Regions from separate parts of the Metabacillus sediminis genome, predicted to be linked through region 2. Evidence: riboswitches for the same ligand, from Rfam matches in the RefSeq annotation. Region 2 holds a riboswitch; each other region holds the start of a gene.

Region 1 (7,946 bases), 420 kb from region 2:
TGATCAGTGGCAGCAGGAAATCATTGAACTTATTGAAACAGACGGCCCCTGGGCAAACTGGGAGCTATTTAAGCTATCCTGTGAAATACAGAACCATACTGCCGTACCTGATTTTGAAGGACTGCAGGCACCTAAATATCTGCCTGATTTTCAGCCCCTCCCCCATCAGCTTGAAGTTGCCAAAACAGTCGTTGAGAAAATGAACGGCAAAGCGATCCTTGCTGATGAAGTGGGACTTGGAAAAACAATTGAAGCAGGTCTGATTCTCAAAGAATATATGATTCGCGGACTGGTGAAAAAGGTGCTGATTCTCGTACCCGCTTCTTTAGTGTCGCAATGGGCGAGAGAATTGAATCAAAAATTTTACATACCTGCTGTTGAGCAAAAGAAAAGCTATGTATGGGAGCAATGCGATGTCGTCGTTTCTTCTATTGATACAGCTAAACGGAATCCGCACAGAGACATTGTATTGAATCAGCTTTATGATCTCGTCATTATTGACGAAGCTCACAAACTGAAAAACAGCAAAACCAAAAATTATGATTTTGTCCTGAATTTAAAGAAAAAATATTGTCTGCTCCTTACAGCCACACCGATTCAAAACCGGATTGAAGAGATTTTCAATCTTGTTTCCCTCCTAAAGCCAGGCCACCTTGGGAACGAAGCTTATTTTACAGAGGTCTTTTCTGCTAAAAACCGCTCTGTGGAATACCATGAACACTTAAGAGAGCTGATCAATAAAGTTATGCTCCGCAACAGGCGCGGCGACACTGGAATCGACTGGCCAAAACGGATTGTGGAAACAATCCCGATTGTGTTTTCGGAAACCGAACAGCACCTTTATGACGAAATAACCCGAGTTAAAACAGCCATTCCCGGCGGAGTCAATACTTTTTCAATCATGACGCTGCAAAGAGAAGCATGCAGCAGCAGGGAGTCTGTATACATGACCCTAAAGAAAATGCTTGACCGCCAGGAAGAACATGGCACCCCCATTCCTCAGCCAGTCATCCATCAGCTCTTGACTGCAGTAGATCATGTAACCAGGAACAGCAAAGCTGAAAAGGTACTGGAGCTGATTAAAAAAATTGATGACAAAGTGATCATTTTCACTGAGTACCGGGCTACGCAAATGTATTTGCAATGGTACTTAAAGCAGCATGGCATCTCCTCTGTACCTTTTCGCGGCGGTTTCAAGCGCGGAAAAAAAGATTGGATGAAGGATTTGTTTAAAGGCAACATCCAGGTGCTCATCGCGACAGAAGCAGGCGGCGAAGGAATTAATCTGCAATTCTGCAATCAGATTATTAATTATGATCTTCCCTGGAATCCAATGAGACTGGAACAAAGAATCGGCCGGATTCACAGGCTGGGCCAGGAGCGGGATGTTCATATTTACAACATGTCAACGAGAAATACGGTAGAGGAGCACATCTTAAAGCTCCTATATGAAAAAATCAATCTGTTTGAAAAAGTGATTGGGCAGCTTGATGAAATTTTAACGAGGATGGAAATTACGAACTTTGAAGAACATCTTCAGGATATCCTTTTCCATTCTGCATCTGATGGAGAAATGAAAATTAAAATGGAAAACCTTACTTCGATTCTTGATTTCGCACAGCATGATAAAGAAGAAAAAAAAGCGGCCGGAGATATTATTTAGGAGGGTGACGAATGAATCAAAAAGAAATTCATACATTATTGGAAAGATTCTTTATAGCCAACCAATGCGAGATTACCGCAAAAACGGCCGGGGCGCTTGCCATACAGCTGACGATTGAAATGGACAAGGAGCTTATGAATCGCCCGTTTTACTGGCATTACCTCGAAAAAACAGGCGGAGATCCAAATCCGATGAAGCTTACTCTCCTAACAGATAAAAATGAAGAAACAGACGAAGAGAAAACGGAATTTGTTCATTTAGGCTCTCCCAGATTGCATCAGATTTTCCAGTCTGCCCGCAAGCTCGGGTCTTTTGCCCGCATGTATGAAAGACCCAATTCAAACTCGGGACAGCAGCCGCTCCATCCTTGGCTTTGCATGAATATGACCGTCTCTTATCAATGTGATATGAAAAAGGATTTCGTTTATTCCATTGGCCTCCATTTAATAAGCGGAACGATGGTTGAAAACTTTCAGGACCGTCTGAATCAGCTTCCCTTAACACCAAAGATCCCTGATTTTTGCTTCACTCTTTCCCCGCTGATTCTTCCAAAAAGCGGGATGCTGAGAATCCGCCAGCATATTGAAACTAAAATAGCAGAGGATGACCACTCATGGGCGGATGAAGCAAGACAGAGATGGAATGCTGATTTAATGCTTCTTCAGCACTTTTATGAAGATATGGAAGAAAAGCCGGAGGTTTATGAGCTGGAGAAAGAAGCGTTAAAAGAGCTATACGAGCCGAATATCCATATTTCTGTTAATAACGGGGGTATTTTTTACCTAAATCAGCGCACAATTTTTTAATTATATCGGCTGAAAAATCAAAAATTTTAATATTTTTTTCCATTTCGACACAATTCAGCACCATTTTTTATTTTTCCATTCTATAATCATGGTACAAAGGTTTCACTGGTGAATAGAGACTATAGAATCACCTTTAACAGGGAAAAGCTTTTTGGTCAGACAAAGGCAAACCTGCTGAAAAGCAGGGACGCAAAGTCACGGGTCTAAGGTTGCCGTATTGAGGCAATGATGATCGCCGGACTGCCTGAAATACATACGTATTTTAGGAGGAAATGGGATGGAGAATGTAATGGTGAAAGAAGAAATGGATTTAGAATGGAAGGAGCTGATCCTGACAGCTCTCGAAATGGGAATCAGCAAAGAAGACATTCGGCATTTCCTTCAGTCTAAGCAGAATGAAAGCAGCAATTGACCTAATTGTCGAAAAAATTTTGTCGATTCTGTTCGATTTACCGAAATATTCCCTTCGTTATATGCTATAATATCCGAGGGAAGGTGATGTCATGATTGGTGAACGCATACGCAAATATCGCAAAGAAAAAAATCTCTCTTTATCTGAACTAGCAGACCGGGCAGGCGTAGCAAAATCCTACCTAAGTTCAATCGAACGGAATCTTCAATCAAATCCATCGGTTCAATTTTTGGAAAAGGTTTCATCTGTGCTTGGCATTTCCGTTAATACGCTTTTGAATGGCAATACTGAGGATGCTTATGCAAATCAGCTCGATCAGGACTGGACATCACTTGTAAAAGAAGCTATGCAGTCAGGTGTCACCAAAGATCAATTTAGGGAATTTTTGGAATTTAATAAATGGCGGATGGATCAGCCAAAAAAATAAACGGTCAGGACTCATGTCCCGGCCGTTTATTTTTTTGAATATGATTCTCTTCTATACTAAGTATGGCTTGCCAGATTGTCGAAATGGAATAAATGATCATGATCAGACCGGGTATGATTGCCATTAGCGCACCGCCCTCTTTTGTTCGCGCAAAATGGCTAATGTACCCAGCATAGGGCACCGTAAATCCTGAATATTGGGCAACTACATTATCCGATTGAACCGGTGCAGAATCCTCATACTTGTTGTTATCACCTTTAGTACGATATACAGCTTGACCCCCGCTCATCGTTTTTTGTGTGATTCTATGTGTCGCCAAATCATATTCATCCATCCAAAATGTAATGACATCACCCTTTTTAAATCTCGTCATATCCCCGCCCGTTTTTACAGCGATCACTGAGCCGGTTTGAATGCCCGGCTCCATCGAACCTGATAGGACCGTTTTTAATTGATAGCCGAAAACCTCTGGCTCTCCACCGGATGCCTTCGATGAAAAAACGGCTAAAGCAAGTCCAATTAAAATGAAAAAGAGTAAAATTGTAAACCCCCGGCTTATCATCTTCACTCGGAATCCCCCTTATCAGCTGCCAGTTCTTCAGGGGTTCTTCCCGGCTCAGGATCCTCCTCAGGTATTCCAGCACTACTTGACTTATCATCTTCAACCTGGTCGATCATTTCAGAATCTTTTGCAGGTTTCTTTCCCTCTTCTTCCATGTTTTTTGAGTTTGTCTCTTTTTTTTCTGCTCTCTTTTTATTCTCTTTTTTCGGAGGAGGAGGGCATTCTGCCACGGTTATAATGGAACTTGCAGTCCGAACCGTCTCGTTTTCATTTCCTTCATAACCCGGCCGCTGATCCACTTCCGCATAATAGATGCCGGGTTCATCCGTTTGAATAGAAAGATGCTCTGTATGATTCTCCCCGATTTTGCCAAGTGTCCCTTCTGCCAGTACCTTATCATCTTTATAGATGCGATAGCCTGTGGATCCAATCATACCGAATCCGCTATTACGAATGGAAAAAGGCAGATTCACTGAACTGCATGCAGTAAAAGGCTTTTCAATATCCGCTTGTTCAAAACCCAGTCTGCTCCCATCCCACCATGAGCCCATTTGAAACCCAATTTCCTGATCCGCTTTTTTATTTAAATAAGCTTGAACGGGTGATGACGAAGTAGCTGAAACAACCAGAATGGTCAAAGAAATTACCGTTGTCTGAAAGATGCGTCCTCTCTTACTTCTGCTGCTCCCCATCCTTTATCCCCCGTCCGTTATGTAGAATCTGATCTTCATAAGTCATGAACCTTTAACGTCTTCATCCTGAAAAAAACTTCAATTAAAAAGGTAAAGGCGGAGGCAGAACAGCTGAAATCTGCTGTTCTGCCTCCGTCCTGATACCTTGTTTTATGTAAAACTTCTATGATGAAAGCTGGAAATTATAGCTCCTGACCGTCGCCTTGACGTCCGTCAAATGTCCATTTAAGCTGGAGAGAATCTCCCTGGAATTGGTTTTGATCTTCACCATTATCAACAAATTCAAATTGAACAAACAGATCATCCGTTGTACCAGCTTTTAGTCCCTTTTTCTTTTCAAAAAGCGGGGTAAAGACATTGCTTGCAACTGCGTTTGGATCCATATCCTTCAGCTCAGCAAGTGTCGTGCTGTAAATAACATCGTTAAGCTTGTCCGCATTATAAAGAAAGTTCACTTTGATATGGCTTCCTAAATCCTCAGAATTTGAAGGCTCGCCCTCTTTGTTCGTTACCGTGTATTCAGTCGTCAGTAGTACTTTTTTAATATCCACTGTCCCGTCATTTTGAAGCTTAAACGTGCGGTTCATCCAATCACCAGGCTTCATGTCCTTCACATTCACAATCTCAGTCGGAACCGCGTTTAAATCAAGCGTTCCTGCTGCAAAAGAGCTTGCCGCTTCTGCTTTATCATTGAAATATGCATACGTTCCCCCGCCGACCAATGATAATCCAAGTGCCGCAGATGCAATACCCAATCCTAATTTTGTCTTGATCCCCATTTTACATTCCTCCTGATTTTCTGTGTGTATGTGAACTCTTTATGAATAAAGAGGCTCAACCATTCTGTTTTGCATCATTATAATTTTAAATATTCCGACAAATTCAAATCCAGGAAGGACTTTTTCCATAGGTAACAGATTATGTACAAATTGTTATAAACTTCTTCCTGCCTGCCTCCTTTAGTTTAGCAGTCGCCTAAATTCGGCAAAAGGTTCTTTGTACCAATATATCGACCCATCCCTTTGTACGATTTTTCCAGAAAAAGCACCTGGATCCACATAAGAAGTCCTTGCAAACCGGGCTTTTCCCAAATCTCCTCCTTTTCACCCTGCACCTTTCTATCCGGGACATTAGACACTTCTTGCAGCCTGAGCCAAAATATACAAAAAAACCTCGAGCAAGCTCCAGGTTGGCTGTTAGGCATATAAAGAAATGATAGGCTTAGGATCGTACCCTTTTTCACTGTACTTCGATTTTATTGGTGTAATTTTCATCTGTGCATGTTCGAAAAGAGAACGCTGAAAGGTTAAATCATTGGAGCATACCGGACAAATCCATTCCCCGCCATTATAGCTGCTATATGAAGACTTTGCGCAGCGCGGACATACTTTTTTAAACATCATCATCTCTCCTAATTTGTTGCATGAAAAATCCAAGTCGAATGAAGCACCATCACAAACGTATATAAAATGCAGGCAGAAAATGTAACGCCCTTTAAAATTTTCGTTGTTTTAAGCGGAATTAAAAACACCATACAAAGAAGAAGCACAGAGAACATCAGCTTCACACCCATAAACGCTACCGGCGTCCACTCATACAGGCTTTTCATAATCGGGTTTGCTTCCCTTATAAAACCGAGTTCAAGACCGGCTAATGTAACAAACAAATCAATTGCATTGACAATCGCCAGGTAAATGAATGCAGTTTTCATTGGAAACCGCTCCTTTGGCATACAGGCCATTATTTATGCTATGAATGAAATAGCAGATTATGCACCCTTCGGTTCTTCCAGCCTGGAAAACACCCGCCAAATAGTCATAACGGAGTACCCGATCAACAGCAAACCAGGAACAATGAACAGGAGCGCATTTCCTTCTTTAGACTTAGCATATTCAATAAAATAACCGATATACGAAATGGTGAAACCTGTGTAATGGGCTGCTGCGTCTTATCAAATGTGATTCAAAGTACTTGTATATCTGCTTTAATGGTTTCTCATAAACAGGTGAAAAAGGAAGACAGGAAAGCTCCCGTCTTCCCGGGCTGTCTTACAGCTCTTCGCCTTTACCGTGACGTCCTTCAAATTTCCATTTAAGAGTAACTGAATCACCCTGAAACTCATTTTGCTCTTCATTGTTATCAACAAACTCAAATTGAACAAATAGATCATCCGTTGTTCCTGCTTTTAGACCCTTTCTTTCCATTAGAGGTGTAAATACATTTTTATCAATCACATTAGGGTCCTCGTCCTTTAATTCATCAAGGGTTGTGCTATAAATAACATCATTTAGTTTGTCTGCATTCCATAAGAAATTAACTCTGATGGATTTGCCCAAATCATTTACATTTACGGCAGCACCAGCTTTGTTTGTCACCGTATACTCAGTAGTCAGTAATACCTTTTTAATATCTAAAGTACCGCTGTTTACCAATTTAAAAGCACGATCCATTTTGTCACCCGGCTTGATGTTCTTCACATCAATAATCGTTTCAGGATTTACATTTAAATCAAGCGTACCTGCTGCAAACGATGATGCTGCCTCTGCAGTATCATTAAAATAGGCATATGTACCGCCGCCAATTAAGGAAAAACCAAGCGCTGCTGATGCCAGCCCTAAACCTAATTTTTTCTTTACTCCCATTCTAAAAGCCCCCTAGATTTTAATTTATATTGAACTTTTCTTAATAGAAAAGAATCAACCGCCAGCAATCTTTCTTCAAGCACATTTTTCAATAGAGTCTAACCGGAAATGGGGCGTACAATCGTTCTTAATAAAGAATACCTATATCTGATTATATATTAAGTCCTAATTAATTGAAAAATCTCGAAAATTGCCATAATATTCACTTTAACGAACATTTTCGTTCTTTTTCTCGAATTATCTAACAATAGCTAACTATTTTATAAAGAACATCCTTTATTAAAAGACGGGCTCAGGCTAGTTATGAAGTTTAGTCTCATATACAAGCTGCCTACTGACACCTCGTTCTCAATTTAAGCTTCAGATTCCCAGATATTCTTTCATAATCAGGTAAAATTTGTGATATATTGTCATTTAATTCTTTTTAAAGAACCAAATCGTTCTTTTTCTCGACATTTCTAAGGATTTCACTCCACTATTGTATTTTATTAAGAATCTACTGTACTATATAATGAACATAGATACTGATAGATAAGGAGTAACCATATGACTTTTGCAGGAAAAAAAATAAGGGAGATTAGAAGGCAAAGGGGCTTTTCCCTGACTGAGCTCGCGGATCAGGCAGGTGTATCCAAATCTTATTTAAGCTACATAGAACGAGATGTACAAAAGAACCCCAGCTTGCATTTCCTTACAAAAATTGCTGAAAATCTTGGTGTTGAGGTTAAGGATCTCATAGGGG
Region 2 (7,946 bases):
TTTATTGAGGCGCCTCTTTTTTTTGATTTTGAGGAGCAAACTTCACTATTTCACGCTGCTGTTTTTGCAGAAGAAGCCGGATATTATGGAGGTGAAGCACTAAATAGGGCTATTTCAAAACTAAGTAAATACTCAAATCAAGAGCAGGAAACAAAGATAAACCAACATTTAACTAGTCTTGAAGTAATAAGTCAATTAAGTTCACTCTCTATGGAACCTTTTTTGAAGGAGTTGGAGCAGGCCGTAGCTGACGGGTACTCTGTAAAAATTCTTTACCATAAAAGTGGCGAAAAGCAATTAAATGATAGATTGGTCGATCCGTATAGAATTATCTATTGGAATAATAAGTGGTATGTGATTGCATTTTGTCATCTTAGAAATGATATCCGTAGTTTTAGAGTAGATCGAATTGAGGGTCTAATGCTCACCGAAAATAAGTTTAACCGGCCAGAAAATTTTTCAGCACGTGACTTTTTTATAAAAAGCCTTCTCCCAGCTATAGACGATAAGGAAGGGATTATTTCTTTAGTTATTAATGGGGATAAAAGTGTGTTGGCTGATATTTGCCAACATTGGTTTTTAGGACATTATTTACAAGAACGGACTTCAAATCAAGCAGTTTTTCTTCTTGAAAAAGATGTGATCCATACGTATGTACCTTATTTACTTTTACCATACAATAAATCTATTAAAGTTATTGAGCCGATAAGTCTTAAGAAAAGACTTATTGAAGTTCTGTCGGAATTAATAAATTTTCATAAAGTATGAAAACTTCCCTGACGTTAACTGTCAGGGAAGTTTTATTATACTAGCTATATCAATTGTGATTGGAGTGTTATTGGATGCAAACAAGAAAGGCTTTTCTATATGTATTTAATACAATGTCGGACTGGGAATATGGATATTTAATTGCTGAACTAAACTCAGGAAGATATTTCAAAAAAGATTTAGCACCTTTAAAAGTAATTACAGTAGGAGCTAATAAAGAAATGATTTCTACAATGGGAGGAGTGAGCATAAAACCGGATATTCCCCTTGATGAATGTACTCTTGAGAGGAAAGATCTTTTAATCTTACCAGGAGGGACTACTTGGAGTGAAGAAATTCATCAGCCTATTTTAGAAAGAATTGGCCAAGCTTTAAAGATTGGCACGATTGTGGCTGCAATTTGCGGTGCAACAGAGGGCCTCGCGAATATGGGATACTTAGATACTAGAAAGCATACAAGCAATAACTTGGAATATACTAAAATGGTATGTCCTAACTATAAAGGAGAAAAGTTCTATGAGTTGGGATCTGCGGTATCTGATGGGAATTTAGTTACTGCATCGGGAATAGCTCCTCTGGAATTTGCCATGGAGGTACTGAAAAATATAGATGTATTTACATCAGATGCATTACATTCATGGTATAACCTAAATAAGACTCAAAAACCTGAATACTTCTTCCAGTTAATGAATTCAATAAATAAATGAAGTAACTGAAAAGCTCAATTCCTCTATTTAGATTTGTGGAGAAGTTAAGCTTATTAATCTGGAATTTCTTTATCTTTGTAAATCCGCATTATTACTGATGCTACCTCTAATAGAGTTACCCCGAGCCCGTAAGTTGGTTCGGTTTTTTTTATGATTTTTTTGAACAACATTGAATGAAAAAGACTGTTTTTGAATATTATCAAATAAATATTGATTGAATTTGAATGTTTTTGATTGATTTATGTAAGGGCTTTCGCTACAATGTGGTCATAAGGCACTATTTATTGGAGGTGCGCAGATGCTTACACCAGAGCGCCACGGCAAGATTCTTGCCATGATTGAAGAAAAAGGAATCGTTAATATCCAGGAGCTCGTTGATGCTACCCATTCTTCTGAATCTACAATTCGAAGAGATTTAAGCCAGCTTCATAAAGAAAAAAAGCTAAAACGGGTTCACGGCGGAGCAGAACTTCTTCATCAAAAGGGAACAGAGCCGAATATCGCGCAAAAGGCAGATATTAACCTTGAGGAAAAGCAAAAAATAGGGAAGTTTGCAGCAGGCCTTGTGAAGGACGGAGACCGGATTTTCCTGGATGCCGGAACTACTGTGCTGCAAATGATTCGCTATCTTGAAGGCAAGGACATATTAGTTGTAACAAATGGCCTTACCCATATTGAAGAGCTTTCCCAATATCAGATTCCTGCCTATTTAATAGGCGGTTATGTAAAGCAGACAACAAGAGCATTGATCGGTGCACGGGCTACCTCAAGCTTGAGTGAATACCGTTTTGATAAATGTTTTATGGGTGTCAATGGCATTCATGCTGAATCAGGCTATACAACACCTGACCCTGAGGAGGCAGCAGTAAAGACAACTGCCATCCGCTGCTCACAAACGGCTTATATGCTTGCAGACCGCAGCAAATTTGATGAAACCGCGTTTGCAAAAATTGCGGACCTGCACGAGGCCATCGTGATTACGAATGAACTTGATGAGGATTTGCTTGAAGAATATGCTGAAAAAACAGAGATAAAGGTTGTGAGCACATCATGATTTATACATGTACATTGAATCCTTCTATTGATTACTTCATTCAGCTGGAAGAATTTCAACTAGGAAGTCTGAATCGTTCAAAGGAAACGCAGCTTTTCCCGGGCGGAAAAGGCATTAACGTTTCAAGAGTAGCGAAACGGCTGGGAACGGAAAGTACGGCCCTTGGTTTTGCGGGAGGATTCACAGGTGATTTCTTAAAAAACTTCCTTCAATCAGAATCAATAGCAGCAGATTTTGTTGAGGTCCTTGATAATACAAGAATCAACGTCAAGCTAAAAACCGGAATGGAAACAGAAATTAATGCTTCAGGTCCTATTATTACAGGCGAGCAGCAGGAGCAGCTGATTTCAAAAATAAACCAGCTGGAAAAAGGAGATTTATTAGTTCTTGCCGGAAGCATTCCTTCCTCAATGCCTCTGACATTTTACAGCAAGCTTTCTGAAATCTGCAAAAATGCAGGCGCAGAGACAGTAATTGATACGACTAGTCCGGCACTGGAGGAAACATTGCAATTCGAACCGCTTTTAATTAAGCCGAACCATCACGAGCTGGGAGAGCTGTTTCACACAAAAGTGTCCACGGTAAATGAAGCCGCTTACTTTGGGAAAAGGCTTATCAGCTTAGGTGTCCGGAACGTCATTGTATCAATGGCTGGTGAAGGAGCAGTATTTATTAATCAAGATCAGGTTCTTAAAGCTGCTGTTCCAAAGGGAATCCTAAAGAATTCTGTAGGTGCAGGAGATTCGGTTGTAGCAGGGTTCCTGGCGTCTTATACAAAATTTGGTGATTATGAGGAAGCGTTTCGGGCTGGAACAGCCGCAGGAAGCGCGACAGCTTTTTCGCATGATCTTTGTACAAAGGAAGAAGCAGAAAAACTGCTCGAACAAGTAAAAATAGAGAAAATTGGATGAGGAGGCTATAAGATGAGAATTACAGATTTGCTGACTAAAGATACCATCCTGCTGGATTTATCTGCGGCTTCAAAACAAGCAGTGATTGAAGAACTTGTAAATAAGCTGGATCATGCCGGAAAACTGAATGATCGTGAATTATATAAAGAGGCGATTCTTGCCCGTGAAGCACAAAGCACAACAGGAATTGGAGAGGGCATTGCTATCCCTCATGCCAAAACGAGTGCTGTGAAAAGTCCTGCTATTGCATTCGGCCGTTCGAAAACCGGCATCGATTACGAGGCTTTAGATGGGCAGCCAAGTCATTTGTTCTTTATGATTGCAGCTGGAGAGGGTGCAAATAATACCCATTTAGAAACACTCTCTTCTTTGTCCAGCTTCCTCATGGACCCTGAATTCAGAAAGAAATTGGAGAAAGCAAGAACAGAAAATGAAGTGCTGGAAGCCATCAATTCAAAAGAGGATGCGATGTCTGAAGAGGAGGAGGAATCTGTATCGGATTCAGCTGAACAGCTGGTTCTCTCTGTGACAGCCTGTCCAACCGGGATTGCTCATACGTACATGGCGGCTGACGCTCTGAAAGCTAAAGCAAAAGAAATGGGTGTAATGATCAAAGTAGAAACGAATGGTTCAAGCGGAGTGAAGAATCTGTTAACGCAGGATGAAATTGAAAGGGCTTCCGCGATCATCGTAGCAGCTGACAAGCAGGTGGAGATGGAGCGGTTTGACGGCAAGCATGTGATAGAAGTGCCGGTTGCCCAGGCAATCAGAAAGCCGCAGGAGCTAATCGAACGTGCCCTGAAACAGGATGCTTCTACTTATAAAAGGAGCCAGGGCAGCTCGCGAAAGAACGATGAGGGCCAAAAAGAAAAAGGACAGAGAACGGGATTTTATAAGCATTTAATGAATGGTGTATCCAATATGCTCCCATTTGTAGTAGGGGGCGGTATACTGATTGCAATTTCCTTCATGTTCGGAATTAACTCCGCAAATCCTGAAGACCCAAGCTATAATCAAATCGCAGAAATTTTGAATACCATCGGCGGAGGAAATGCATTTAAATTAATGATTCCGATCCTTGCAGCATTCATCGCCATGAGTATTGCCGACAGACCCGGTTTTGCACCAGGAGCAGTTGGAGGCCTGCTTGCTTCTAGTGGAGACGCAGGCTTCCTTGGGGGACTGATTGCCGGTTTCCTTGCCGGATATATCGTTTTATTTCTGAAAAAGGCATTCAGCCGGTTACCGAATGCACTCGAAGGAATTAAACCAGTTTTGCTTTATCCGCTGTTCGGGATTCTATTTACAGGAGTCATCATGATCGTAGTGGTAATTCCACCGGCAAAAGCGTTAATGAATCTTCTTGACGGCTGGTTAATAGGGATGGGTACAGGAAACCTAATCCTTCTTGGATTAATTCTTGGAGGCATGATGGCGGTAGATATGGGCGGACCGTTGAACAAAGCGGCTTACACATTCGGTCTTGCGATGATTGACGCTGGAAACTTTGCTCCTCATGCAGCTATTATGGCTGGAGGAATGGTACCTCCACTTGGTATGGCTCTTGCAACAACGTTTTTTAAAAGTAAATTTACGAAGCAGGAAAGGGAAGCAGGGAAAACGGCATACATTATGGGAGCTACCTTTATTACAGAAGGAGCGATTCCGTTTGCTGCTGCAGATCCAGGAAGGGTCATTCCAGCATCAGTGATTGGCGCAGCGACAGCCGGAGCACTATCGATGCTGTTTAACATCAAGCTTCCTGCACCTCATGGAGGAGCGTTTGTTATTCCAGTTGTAGATGGCAATCCGTTCTTGTATATTGTCGCCATCCTTATCGGAGCAGCAGTAACAGCTCTTATCATTGGATTCTGGAAAAAGCCTATAAAATAAATGACGAAAGAGACTGCGGAATATAGACCGCAGCCTCTTTTTTGTATTCCGCATGTTTCTCTAAATTAAAGGGTAATGGGTTAGGAAGAATACTTATTGTGAAATAAGTTACCTTTTTTCCTGAATTTTAAATATTCTAAATAGACTAAGTCGTTAGAAATGGGTAGAATGAATTATAACGAATGGTAGGACCTTACAAAAAACCAGACTCGCATTTGAGGCGAGTCTGGTTTTACTGAGCCTATTCGAATATTGCCAGCATCTTACGGCTGTGCTACAAATAATGTAAGTCAATTAAGTGGATTAGAGTCTAATAAGAATGGAGAACTAGTTATTGTCGAAAAATACCGGGTGTTTTAGGTTGATATAATAATTACCATCTATTAAAGTCTTTTGTTGCTTTATAATGAATAAATCCTTGCTGCACGGAATACCAATCACTCTTAGAGTGCTGTTCAAAAGAAACAGTAAGAACTTTAAGTCCAGTTTCCTTCTGAATGGCTTTTAAATCGCTCATCTGATTTTTAGACCAAGCATCTTTAGAGACAACATTGTGGTTGAAATTCTCCCACATAATCGCATCTACATAATTTTTACTCGTAGTTTTAAGAGTCTCCATTCCCCAATTCTGGATAATTCCAAGTGCTGGGTAGGCGTTTTTTACACTTTTCAGCAACTCCCCAAGACCTGCGCGCTGTTTAGCAAGCTCGTCAGGATTTTCGCTGAAATAATCATCTATATTTCCAACGGTGTCAAAAAAGACGCCGTCCATATTTTTACTGTGAACCTGGGCTTCAATCTCTGAAAGCAGCAATTGTCTGAAGTGCGGGGAAGCCATATTCATCAGGTAGGAATCCCATTGCTGAATATAGTATTTCTGACTGGATTGCTGATAGTAATCGGCAGGCTGAAGTTTTTGCAAAAATGCGGTATTCCAATTATCAGCTTCCATCGAGTTGATGTAGCCGAATACTTTCGTACCATTTGCCTTAATCGTTTCGATTTGGGTTTTGGTGTAAAGAAGGGGCTCTATTATGACAAGGTCATAAGCCTTCATTTTATTGATGATAGCCGGGGTGGGAGCATCGTAGAAAATTTTGTAGGTTTTCACGTTATCAAACACTCCATTTGCAGCAGAAACATTTTGGACAGAAGCAGCGGGAGAAGAAGTCGTTAAAGCAGAAGCAGCGGGAGATAAAGAAATAATACTAGATACAGCAAAAAAAGCCAATACAAAAAATCTGATTACGTTATTCATTTGTAATCCCTCCGTTTTTTAACGAGGGATGGTAGCTTCGCAGGCTGGCGATCGGTACTTCTTTGTAGAAGTCGACGACCCATGCCTTTGCGTCCTTGCTTTTCAGCAAGTTTGCCCATCACCTTTTGTCCTAATCATATCAGCCTATTTTTCTGAACTCAACCTATTTTTTATAAAAGGAAGTGATTCTAATGATCTATAGACAAACTAATACTATTCTAAAATTAACTGAAGCGATTGGACTATCCGTCTTAAGCATCTTCCTGATTTTCCTCTTTTCGGACAGTCTCCCTATGCTGAATGAGGTGCTTTGGTCTGTTGTGATTGTCCTTATTTCTATGAGATATGGCTTATATTTTGGATTAATTCCCTTTTTCATAGCCTTTTTCACCTCGCTTGCATACGAATATCAAAGCGGCGGGGATCTATATTTGTATCTGACAGATTTCAATCAACTGCTCCCGCTGGTGCTATTCTTTTTCCTTCTTCTATTTACTGGACTTTCAAGTAAATCCCACAAAGAAAGATATTCCGATATAACATATTTATATGAAGAAATTTCTGAGGATAAAAAGCTTCTGGAAGAAACATTAGACGAAGCATTATCTGTAAATGAGAGTTATAGAAGAAGATTTTTAGAATCAGAGGATCAGTATGCAGAAATGTATGAAATGATCACGGCGCTTCATTTTACAGATTCGGACACGATTTTTAATGAAATGGTGCGTATTGTTAACCAGAAATTTAAAGGGAGCCAGCTCGTTTTATATCTAATCTCCAATCACGGTGATTCAATCCGATCCAAAATAAATACAAACAGGGAAGGAAAGCTGCAATCGAATTATTGGATGGATGAAATGCCTTCTCTGTTAACTAAAGTGATGCAGGAATCTTCTCATGTGCTGTTTAGATCACGGGAAGATGATTCTGCCTCCCCGGTACTCGCAGGTCCGGTTTTTATTTATGGAGAAAAGAGGTATATACTGGCGGTGGATGGCATTGATTTAAAGGCTTGCACAGCTCAGCAAGTTCAGTGGCTTGACTGGTGCTTAAAGTGGATGGGCACAAGACTCGGCTTTGCCTATAAATATGAGCGGGAGCAAAATCAGCATGAAAGATATCCTGGTACGGGGATCTTTCAGCTTGCTTCCTTTTTTAAACGATTTAATGCAGAGCTTGAAAGGGCAGAAAAGATCGGGCAGCCCTTTGTTATTTTCGAACTGAATACAGCGGGCCATAATCTGAGTGAAATCGATCTCTTAATGAAAAACCAGCTAAGGGAGCTTGATACAGCGGGGTGGGATGAAGAGATGGAAGTTCTTTATGTGCTCCTGCCAGGTGTAGAACCTGTAAAT
Region 3 (7,946 bases), 700 kb from region 2:
GCAGCTTGAAGCGCAAGGCATCAATAAAATTGTTGCGTTAACTCATATCGGCTACCAGGATGGCGGCGGAGATAACGATGTAACTCTCGCAAAAGAAGTAGAAGGAATTGACGTAATTGTCGGAGGTCATTCTCATACCATGCTGAGTGCACCGGTAATGGACAACACAGGTGCTGAGCCAACGGTTATTGTTCAGACTGGTGAGCTAAGCAAGAATCTTGGTGTGCTTGATGTAGAGTTTGACACAAAAGGAAAGGTAATTAAGCAAGCTGGCAAACTGATTGATATTGATCAAAAATCAGGGGATCAATTTGTGATTAAAGAAGATGAGGAAGCGGCTTCTGTCCTTAACACAAAGTACAGACCGGCTATTGATAAGGTTAAAAACGAAGTGGTAGCAAAATCAGAAGTAGCTCTAAATGGAGTTCGTGCAGATGTCCGTACGAAGGAAACGAACCTTGGAAACCTTATTGCCGATGGGATGCTTGCAAGAGCCAAAACCATCAACCCTAAAACCGTAATGGCTGTTCAAAACGGCGGTGGAATTCGTGAATCCATTGATGCAGGAGATGTGACAATGGGTGAAATCCTCACAGTTCTGCCTTTTGGGAACTCCCTTGCAATTATGAACCTTAAAGGTGACGAAATTAAAGCTGCACTTGAGCATAGTGTAGAACTGGCTCCGAAAGAAGCAGGAGCATTCCTTCATGTTGCAGGAATGAAGTTCACGTATGACAGCACGAAGCCTGCTGGTCAGCGTGTCGTGAAAGTAGAAGTGAAAGAGGATGGGACGAACTATACCGCTCTTGATCCAGCTAAAACGTATTCAGTAGCTACAAACGCGTTTACTGCAGCTGGCGGAGACAATTACACGATGTTTAAAAAAGCTTACGATGAAGGCCGGGTCAGTGAACCAGGTTTTACAGACTGGGAGACGTTTAGTCAGTATCTAAAAGCTAACCCTGGTATTAAGCCTGCTGTAGAGGGACGTATCATCGATCAGAGTGCAGGAAAATAATTAAGAATCGTATCAAAATAAACCCCCGCAGTGAAAATGAGCAGGGGTTTTTTGATCTGTATTTAAGGATAATTCATGTAGAATATAGATAATATTCCAAAACAATAGTATAATAGTCACTATTGGATTAAAATCCAAATATACCAGTATAAAGGCAAACCTGCTGAAAAGCAGGGACGCAAAGCCGTGAGTCTAAGGCATTTATAATGCTAGGATCGTCAGGCCGCCGTAGGAAATAAGTGCTTACACCAGAGAAATTTGATTTGGTCTGTTTAAGCTTATGCGGCTCAGGTTTATTAATGGAGGGTGCATAGGAATGAGTAATGAGTTAACCCCGTTTGATCAGCGAATGAATGATAAGCAAATCAGGAGCTATTCAATACGGAGAGAAATTGATTTTGTTATGAGAGAGAATCAAATTTTAAAAAGCAGGAAAGCAGAGAATGCTGTGACCTTATTTATACGATATTGTGTAAATTATACAAGCTGCACAAGTTTTTCGGATATCAGCAGTTCCACACTTGAAGATTATATTCAGCATCATATCGGCCGGCCCAATAAGTCCAGAGAGTATGATTCATTTAAAGGGTTAAAAAATGATGTGAAGCTCTTGGAACAGCTTATTTCCAATTCACCAGACGATACTTGCAAGCTGGACTTTTCGCTTATGAATACGAATCTTTGGTCTTCTGAAGAAAGCATTGAGTATTACAAACCCAGAAAAAATAATTTTTTCCTTCAATAATCCAAAACTGCAAAAAATTATTAACAATTGAGGAAAAAATTATGATACAATTAGGACGAAAGTATCGAGTGATTTTTTGTATGCCACATACATAGACGCAGATAGACAGAAATCTTAAACAACATACGTCTTAGCATTTAGATTCTTTCACCTAACTTGTTTCCCCTTTCAAATTTTCATAAAGCGGGAGCCCCTCATGCTGTTCTTGACATCAGTGTGAGGGGTTTTTTTATGTGGCATCTTTACAAAACCTTAAACTCCCCGAAGTGAAAAATTTACCTGAATTTGATATTTTTAAAAGTATACATTTCCTCCCAATAATTTTAAAGTGATTTTCCAAATTCCTAAGACATAAATCCTAACGTTTGGTAGAATATACATATTAGAGAAATAATCGGATTTTCTGGGAGGGAAATTGGATTAAAGAAAGGTTTTGGAGGATATTATTGTGAAGTTACTTCGTATGTCATTATCTGCCCTGCTCCTCATTTCATTGCTCGCATTCCCCGCATCTGCCACGGAAGGACCGTATAAAAATATTGGTCCGCAAGTTCAATATGTAAATGTAATACGAGGTGAAGCCGGACAGGATCAGTATGGACGTCCGCTTTATTATGCACTGCTGCAGGGTGAGCCTGCTAAGCTTGTTGTTATGGATTTACAGACGAAGCAAGTGATTGATATGGAGACTCTGACTGATGCTACTGCAGCCTGGTCAATTGAGGTTGGTCCGGATCGTCAGGTTTGGCTGGGATCTACTCCTAACAAAAATCTTTACCGTTATAATCCTGATACAAAAGAGCTTTCAGACTTGGGTAAAGAACCCTCAGCATCCAATACAACCATTTGGGATTTAACGTATGATACGAAGCAAAATCGGGTATTTGGTGTAACTTCATATGGCGGAACGGTCTTTACATATAGTGATGACAAAGGGTTTGACAGCCTTGGTGTTGTCATGAATGGACGCAAGTACGCAAGAAGTGTTGAATATGATGAAGACAATAACACATTATATGTGGGCCTCGGTTCTCCGGCAGCTCTTATTAAGTGGAACCTGAATACAAATGAAAAAACAGATATTCTGCCTGAAGAATATAAATCTGCCGCCTCTGTTTATGATCTGGACCTGGCGGGCGGAAAAGTATATGCGAAAATGGAAAACAAAAGTACACTGCTCGTCCTGAATCAGGAAAGCAATCAGCTGGAGCATGTTCTGCCGGCAGACTCCAGAGGAGTATCAGAAAACTGGAATGGCCAGAACGTATTTTACAGTGCCCAGGGAAAATTATTTGAATTTAATCCAACAGACGGAAGCAGCCGGGAGTTAGACTCGAACTTATCCCGTGCAGGCGCCGTATCATTGGATATTCTTAATGTAAATGGACAGACCCAGCTTGTAGGCCTGGCTGGAAACAGCGGCCGCTTTTATGAATATAACCTTGCACAAGATCGCTTTAAACTTTCTTCCTTAAAGCTCCCTGCGCAGGCTGTAGAAATCTACAGTGTAGGAAACGGGGTCAACGGAAACATTTACAGTTCAGGATTCATCTCCGGAAAACTTGGAGTGTATAATCCAGAAACCGATACAACTAAGATGTATGAGGGTCTTGGACAGGTTGAGGACATGACATCCATGAATGAGAAGATGTTTTTTGGTGTCTATCCGGATGCACTTGTGTATGAATACGATACAACTAAGGAATGGGCTGCAGGAAGCAATCCAAGAAAAATTATGGACCTTGGAGCAGATGGACAGGATCGTCCGAAGGCTATGGCCACTGACCAGGAAAGAAACAGACTCTATACGGGAACGGTTCCAAAACGCGGGCAGAAGTCCGGTATGTTCCTATCGTATGACTTAAATCAGCAGCAAATTGTTCATCAGGAATCCCTTCCATACGAGCAAAGTGCATCGGCCATGGTTTATAACAATCAATCCCAAACCTTGTACCTTGGAACGAGTGCTTATGACGGCAGCGGAAATCTCTCAAAAGAGACAGCCAAATTGTTTGCGATTGATACAAACAGCTCGAATTATGCTAAAAAAGAAATCGAACTTCCCGGCGGGTATGCGATTAAGATTTCTGCTTTGACCATGACTGCAGACGGAAGACTGTGGGGCATTGTGGATAACAAGCTTCTCGTTTATGATCCAGTCAAAGGGATGCCGAATCTTTATCCCATCACACCTAACCAAATCCAGGGAATGTACAAGACAGAGAGCTTGATGCAGGATCCTTCCGGAGATCTGTACGGAACCTTCCAGGGAATGCTGTTTAAGGTTGATACAAATACACTGGAAATTACAAGCTACGATACACGTGATGTGTTCGACTTGGCAAAAGATAATAAAGGGAATCTGTATTATAATCTCCGCTCCAATCTCTGGAGGCTGAATCCAAATGATTTAACAGAAGAGCATGTGTTAAAACCGGGTGAAATTAAGATACCAAATGTCTTAACATCCGATTCACCATTCCCGGTTGCACGAGTGTTTTCTAAACAGCCGCTGCTGCTGTACAAAAAAGAAGGAAATACCATGGTGCCGGTTAAACAGCTGCCTGGTAAAGCTTTCTACCGTGTGTATGGAACCTATAAAAACTACTATCACGTAGGAAATGACCATTACTTCTACAACGAGCCGCATAAAATTTCCACCTATGTGGGAAGAGTATTAACTCTTACAGAAGCACCGATTATGAAACCGGACGGAGAATTGTTCAGGATGATTAAGCCTGGTGAGGAAATTCGGGTTTATAGCTATGACGGTCTATATTACGATGTAGGAAATGGCTACAAAGTTCAAAAAACAAGTGATGTGTCCTACTATGTAGGAACTGTCGAACTTACATCAGACTCGATGATGTTCCAATATGGGGAAGCTCTTCCTGTCATGAAGCTGCAGGCGGGAGAGGAATATGAAATTCTGAATGTCGATGGTAATAAATTAGATATAGGAAATGGTTTTTATCTAGAATACAATAAGCAATCTATGATTTATAATAAAAACTAATGAAAACCCGGGAGCCCTGTTCCCGGGTTCTTTTTTTCCTCCGCTAAATACACGGTCGGCCCTTTGAAGTCAAGTCTGGAAATGACTCCGTTTCATGGTAGATTGTTAGAGAGATAGAAAAAGCGGAAAGGAACGAGAGAGTGAGAAAATTAATTTGGATAATTGCCGCCTTTGTTTTTTGCATAAGCTTCACTGGCACAAAAAGCTTCACTGGCACAGAAGAGAAAGCCTCTGCTGCCCCGTTCTCTGTCAATGCTAATCAGGTCTATACGTATGATGTAATGAAAAAGGATTTACAAGCGCTTGCTGCTACATATCCTCACTTAGTGAGCTACAAATCAGTTGGAAAATCGGAATATGGACGTGATCTTTACGCTGTCTCGATCGGGAAAGGCCCTGCGCAGGTTTTTGTAAACGGTTCACACCATGCGAGAGAGTGGATGACTACCAGTCTCAATATGAAGATGATTGATCAATATGCAAAAGCCTATTACAGTAACTCAACAATCAATGGCCTATCAGCTAAGTCAATTTTAGACCAAACTACGATTTGGTTTATGCCCATGGTGAATCCTGACGGAGTTTCACTTCAGCAATATGGCGTGAAATCACTTCCGGCCTCCAGTCAGTCATCTGCGTTAAAGATGAATGGAGGAAGCGCGGATTTTAAACACTGGAAAGCAAACGCAAAAGGGGTCGACCTGAACCGTCAATATGATGCAAAATGGTCGTCGATCTGCTGCAGCCCGGGCAAGCCCGCTTCAGAAAACTTTAAAGGCTACAGCCCGGCATCGACTGCTGAAACCAAAGTGGTCCTGGGGTTTATGAAGGACATTGACCCTGAAATGTCGCTAAGCTATCATTCAAGCGGAGAAATCCTGTTCTGGAATTTTTACCAGACCGGTGCCCGCTATACGCGCGATTTGAACTACGCGAAGCAGCTTGGAAGAATGACTGGATACCGGCTCGTATATCCTGGACCTAACCCGTCTGGAGGAGGATTTACAGACTGGTTCCTGCAGACATACAAGCGCCCTGCTTTCACGCTTGAAATCTCTCCATTTGTAGGAGATACGAGTGTTCCGCTGAAAAATTTCAGCAAGGTATGGGAGGAAAACAAAGATGTAGGGCTCTACGCTGCGAAAGAGGGCTATAAGCTGTACCAGCAGCGGGTTGGTTCAACGTATGATCAGCAGGTTTCGCAAGTAAACAGCTATCTGCAGTCAAGTTTTAAATTAAAGCCGCATTACACAGCGAACATAAAGTCACAAGCAAACTTATACATATCGGCTTCTATGAAAAAACTGTATGATCAGTCCGATTATGAAGTGAAAAGAGCAGAGGGCATCGCCTCTAATTTGCCTGCCTATTATAAAGAAAATGCCATGAAAAATGTAAGGAATGCTAAACAGATTCGGCTGCAGGCTGCCTACTTTATTGATGCTGTAAAAGCAGGGGATCTTCTAAATAAAGAGCGCAGTGAGCTGCAGTCATTTGCTGCAAACGGAACACTGAATGATGAAACTGGAGCCGCTTATGATGAGCTTTCCAGGCAGCTGAAAAAAGAAGAAGCTTCCATTGGTAAAGTATATGGCGGCAGTGAAAGAAGCTTGTTTGGACAAAAATATCTTGTTCCTGCAAAAATCGCCAAGGAAACGGTGATCTATGAAATATCACGCTACCGTCTTCTAGCAGAAATTAAAGAATTGAAAGCAAAAGGAACCGATCCGGTCATTTTGCAAGAGAAGTTTAATCTTTATGACCGATTGACTGAAAGATCAGCAGCTGTAAAAAAAGCTGGAAACCAATTGTATCCAGGAAAATATCCGGATTTGCCGGGATTTGAAACAACACTGAAACAAATTGAAAATGAGCTTAGATAGATAATGAAAAGAGGGGGTCTTTTGACCTTCTCTTTTTGTATGAGACTCGTTTAGTACTAGGTTCTAAAAGCACCTATTTAACCGGGTTTTGACAAAAAAATTTGCTGAAACGTGACATAATTAATCGTAAAATCACTTTATTGTAATGTTATTGTAACATTACGGAATTATGTAATAGAACTGTTATACTACTTCCTTCATCCGTCATGTATACTAATCTTGTGCCAAAGGAGGAAGAACATGAAGAAACCGATTATTGCTCTTGGATTAGCAACATCTCTATTATTCAGTTCGTATCTGCCAGCCAACGATGCGAAAGCTGCATCTACTTCATTCGAAACTAATATCATAAATATAAGCAAGCAATACATAGGAGTACCGTACAAATGGGGAGGAACCACTCCATCCGGCTTTGACTGCTCAGGGTTTGTAGGCTATGTATTTAATAAAGCAGGATTATCCGTACCCCGTACGGCTGATGGAATGTACAATTCAAGCAGTATGGAGAGTGTATCCAGTAAACAGCCTGGAGATCTCGTATTTTTCAGAACGATGAGCAAGCCTTCCGTTTCCCACGTAGGGATTTATATTGGAGGCAACCAATTCATTCACGCATCCTCTTCAAAAGGTGTAACGACAAGTTCACTTGGAGAGAGCTACTGGCGCAATGCATACGTTAGCGCAAAAAGACATTCTACGCTAGGAACTGTACTAGCTGCTGCGACTGAGAACTATACACAATCTGCAAAAGAGCTAGCTAGCAATTTACAGTCCAAATACTCGACTGCCGATAAAATTAACGGTTTGGATTCTTCTTTAATCGGGGAATACAATAGGTTGAAGGCAAAAAGCAAGGATGCTAGTTTTACAGAATACATGAATCGTTCTGCAAGAGTGATTGATGCTGTAAAAACGGGCATGGATCTTGAAAAAGAAACAAATGAACTCACGTCCAAACTAATTAGCGGACAGCGTTTGGATGCTGAAACGAACAAGCTATACGATGAGCTTTCCTACAAAATTGGCAAAACGGAAAGTGTAATTGGAAAAATGTACGGTGCATCTAACCGCAAAGTGTTCAATGACCGCTTTGTTACCCAAGCGAAAATTGCCCGTGAAACAACAAAATATGAGGTATCCATGTATCGTCTCATGAATGATATTGACAGCCTCATTGCTAAGGGATCTGTAAAAACGGCGATTGAACATTTTGAAACTCTATCAAGACTGGAAACGCGTGCTTCTAAAATTAAAGCAGACGGGAACGCTCTGCATGCAGGCGGA

What was found. A riboswitch is a leader RNA that binds a small molecule or an ion and turns the genes downstream of it on or off. The one in region 2 is predicted to bind cyclic di-GMP.
Region 1: it holds a riboswitch for cyclic di-GMP, as region 2 does, so the genes downstream of both, WCV65_RS13285 (anti-repressor SinI family protein) here and WCV65_RS15320 (putative glycoside hydrolase) in region 2, are expected to answer to the same signal.
Region 3: it holds a riboswitch for cyclic di-GMP, as region 2 does, so the genes downstream of both, WCV65_RS18975 (swarming motility protein SwrAA) here and WCV65_RS15320 (putative glycoside hydrolase) in region 2, are expected to answer to the same signal.

Annotation. Positions count from the first base shown of each region.
Region 1 covers NZ_CP147407.1:2,535,672-2,543,617, forward strand. The annotation lists gene WCV65_RS13275 (SNF2-related protein) at 1-1,663, shown strand, start outside; gene WCV65_RS13280 (YqhG family protein) at 1,675-2,469, shown strand; cyclic di-GMP riboswitch class I at 2,624-2,717, shown strand; gene WCV65_RS13285 (anti-repressor SinI family protein) at 2,747-2,881, shown strand; gene WCV65_RS13290 (helix-turn-helix domain-containing protein) at 2,973-3,308, shown strand; gene WCV65_RS13295 (signal peptidase I) at 3,313-3,870, opposite strand; gene WCV65_RS13300 (hypothetical protein) at 3,873-4,562, opposite strand; gene WCV65_RS13305 (CalY family protein) at 4,745-5,341, opposite strand; gene WCV65_RS13310 (hypothetical protein) at 5,759-5,962, opposite strand; gene WCV65_RS13315 (DUF5658 family protein) at 5,974-6,273, opposite strand; gene WCV65_RS13320 (TasA family protein) at 6,611-7,204, opposite strand; gene WCV65_RS13325 (helix-turn-helix domain-containing protein) at 7,751-7,946, shown strand, end outside.
Region 2 covers NZ_CP147407.1:2,951,413-2,959,358, reverse strand. The annotation lists gene WCV65_RS15345 (YafY family protein) at 1-768, shown strand, start outside; gene WCV65_RS15340 (type 1 glutamine amidotransferase family protein) at 843-1,475, shown strand; gene WCV65_RS15335 (DeoR/GlpR family DNA-binding transcription regulator) at 1,774-2,529, shown strand; gene pfkB (1-phosphofructokinase) at 2,526-3,440, shown strand; gene WCV65_RS15325 (fructose-specific PTS transporter subunit EIIC) at 3,453-5,333, shown strand; gene WCV65_RS15320 (putative glycoside hydrolase) at 5,707-6,591, opposite strand; cyclic di-GMP riboswitch class I at 6,627-6,717, opposite strand; gene WCV65_RS15315 (hypothetical protein) at 6,783-7,946, shown strand, end outside.
Region 3 covers NZ_CP147407.1:3,649,995-3,657,940, reverse strand. The annotation lists gene WCV65_RS18980 (5'-nucleotidase C-terminal domain-containing protein) at 1-1,018, shown strand, start outside; cyclic di-GMP riboswitch class I at 1,162-1,249, shown strand; gene WCV65_RS18975 (swarming motility protein SwrAA) at 1,335-1,763, shown strand; gene WCV65_RS18970 (hypothetical protein) at 2,212-4,779, shown strand; gene WCV65_RS18965 (M14 family zinc carboxypeptidase) at 4,920-6,662, shown strand; gene WCV65_RS18960 (NlpC/P60 family protein) at 6,903-7,946, shown strand, end outside.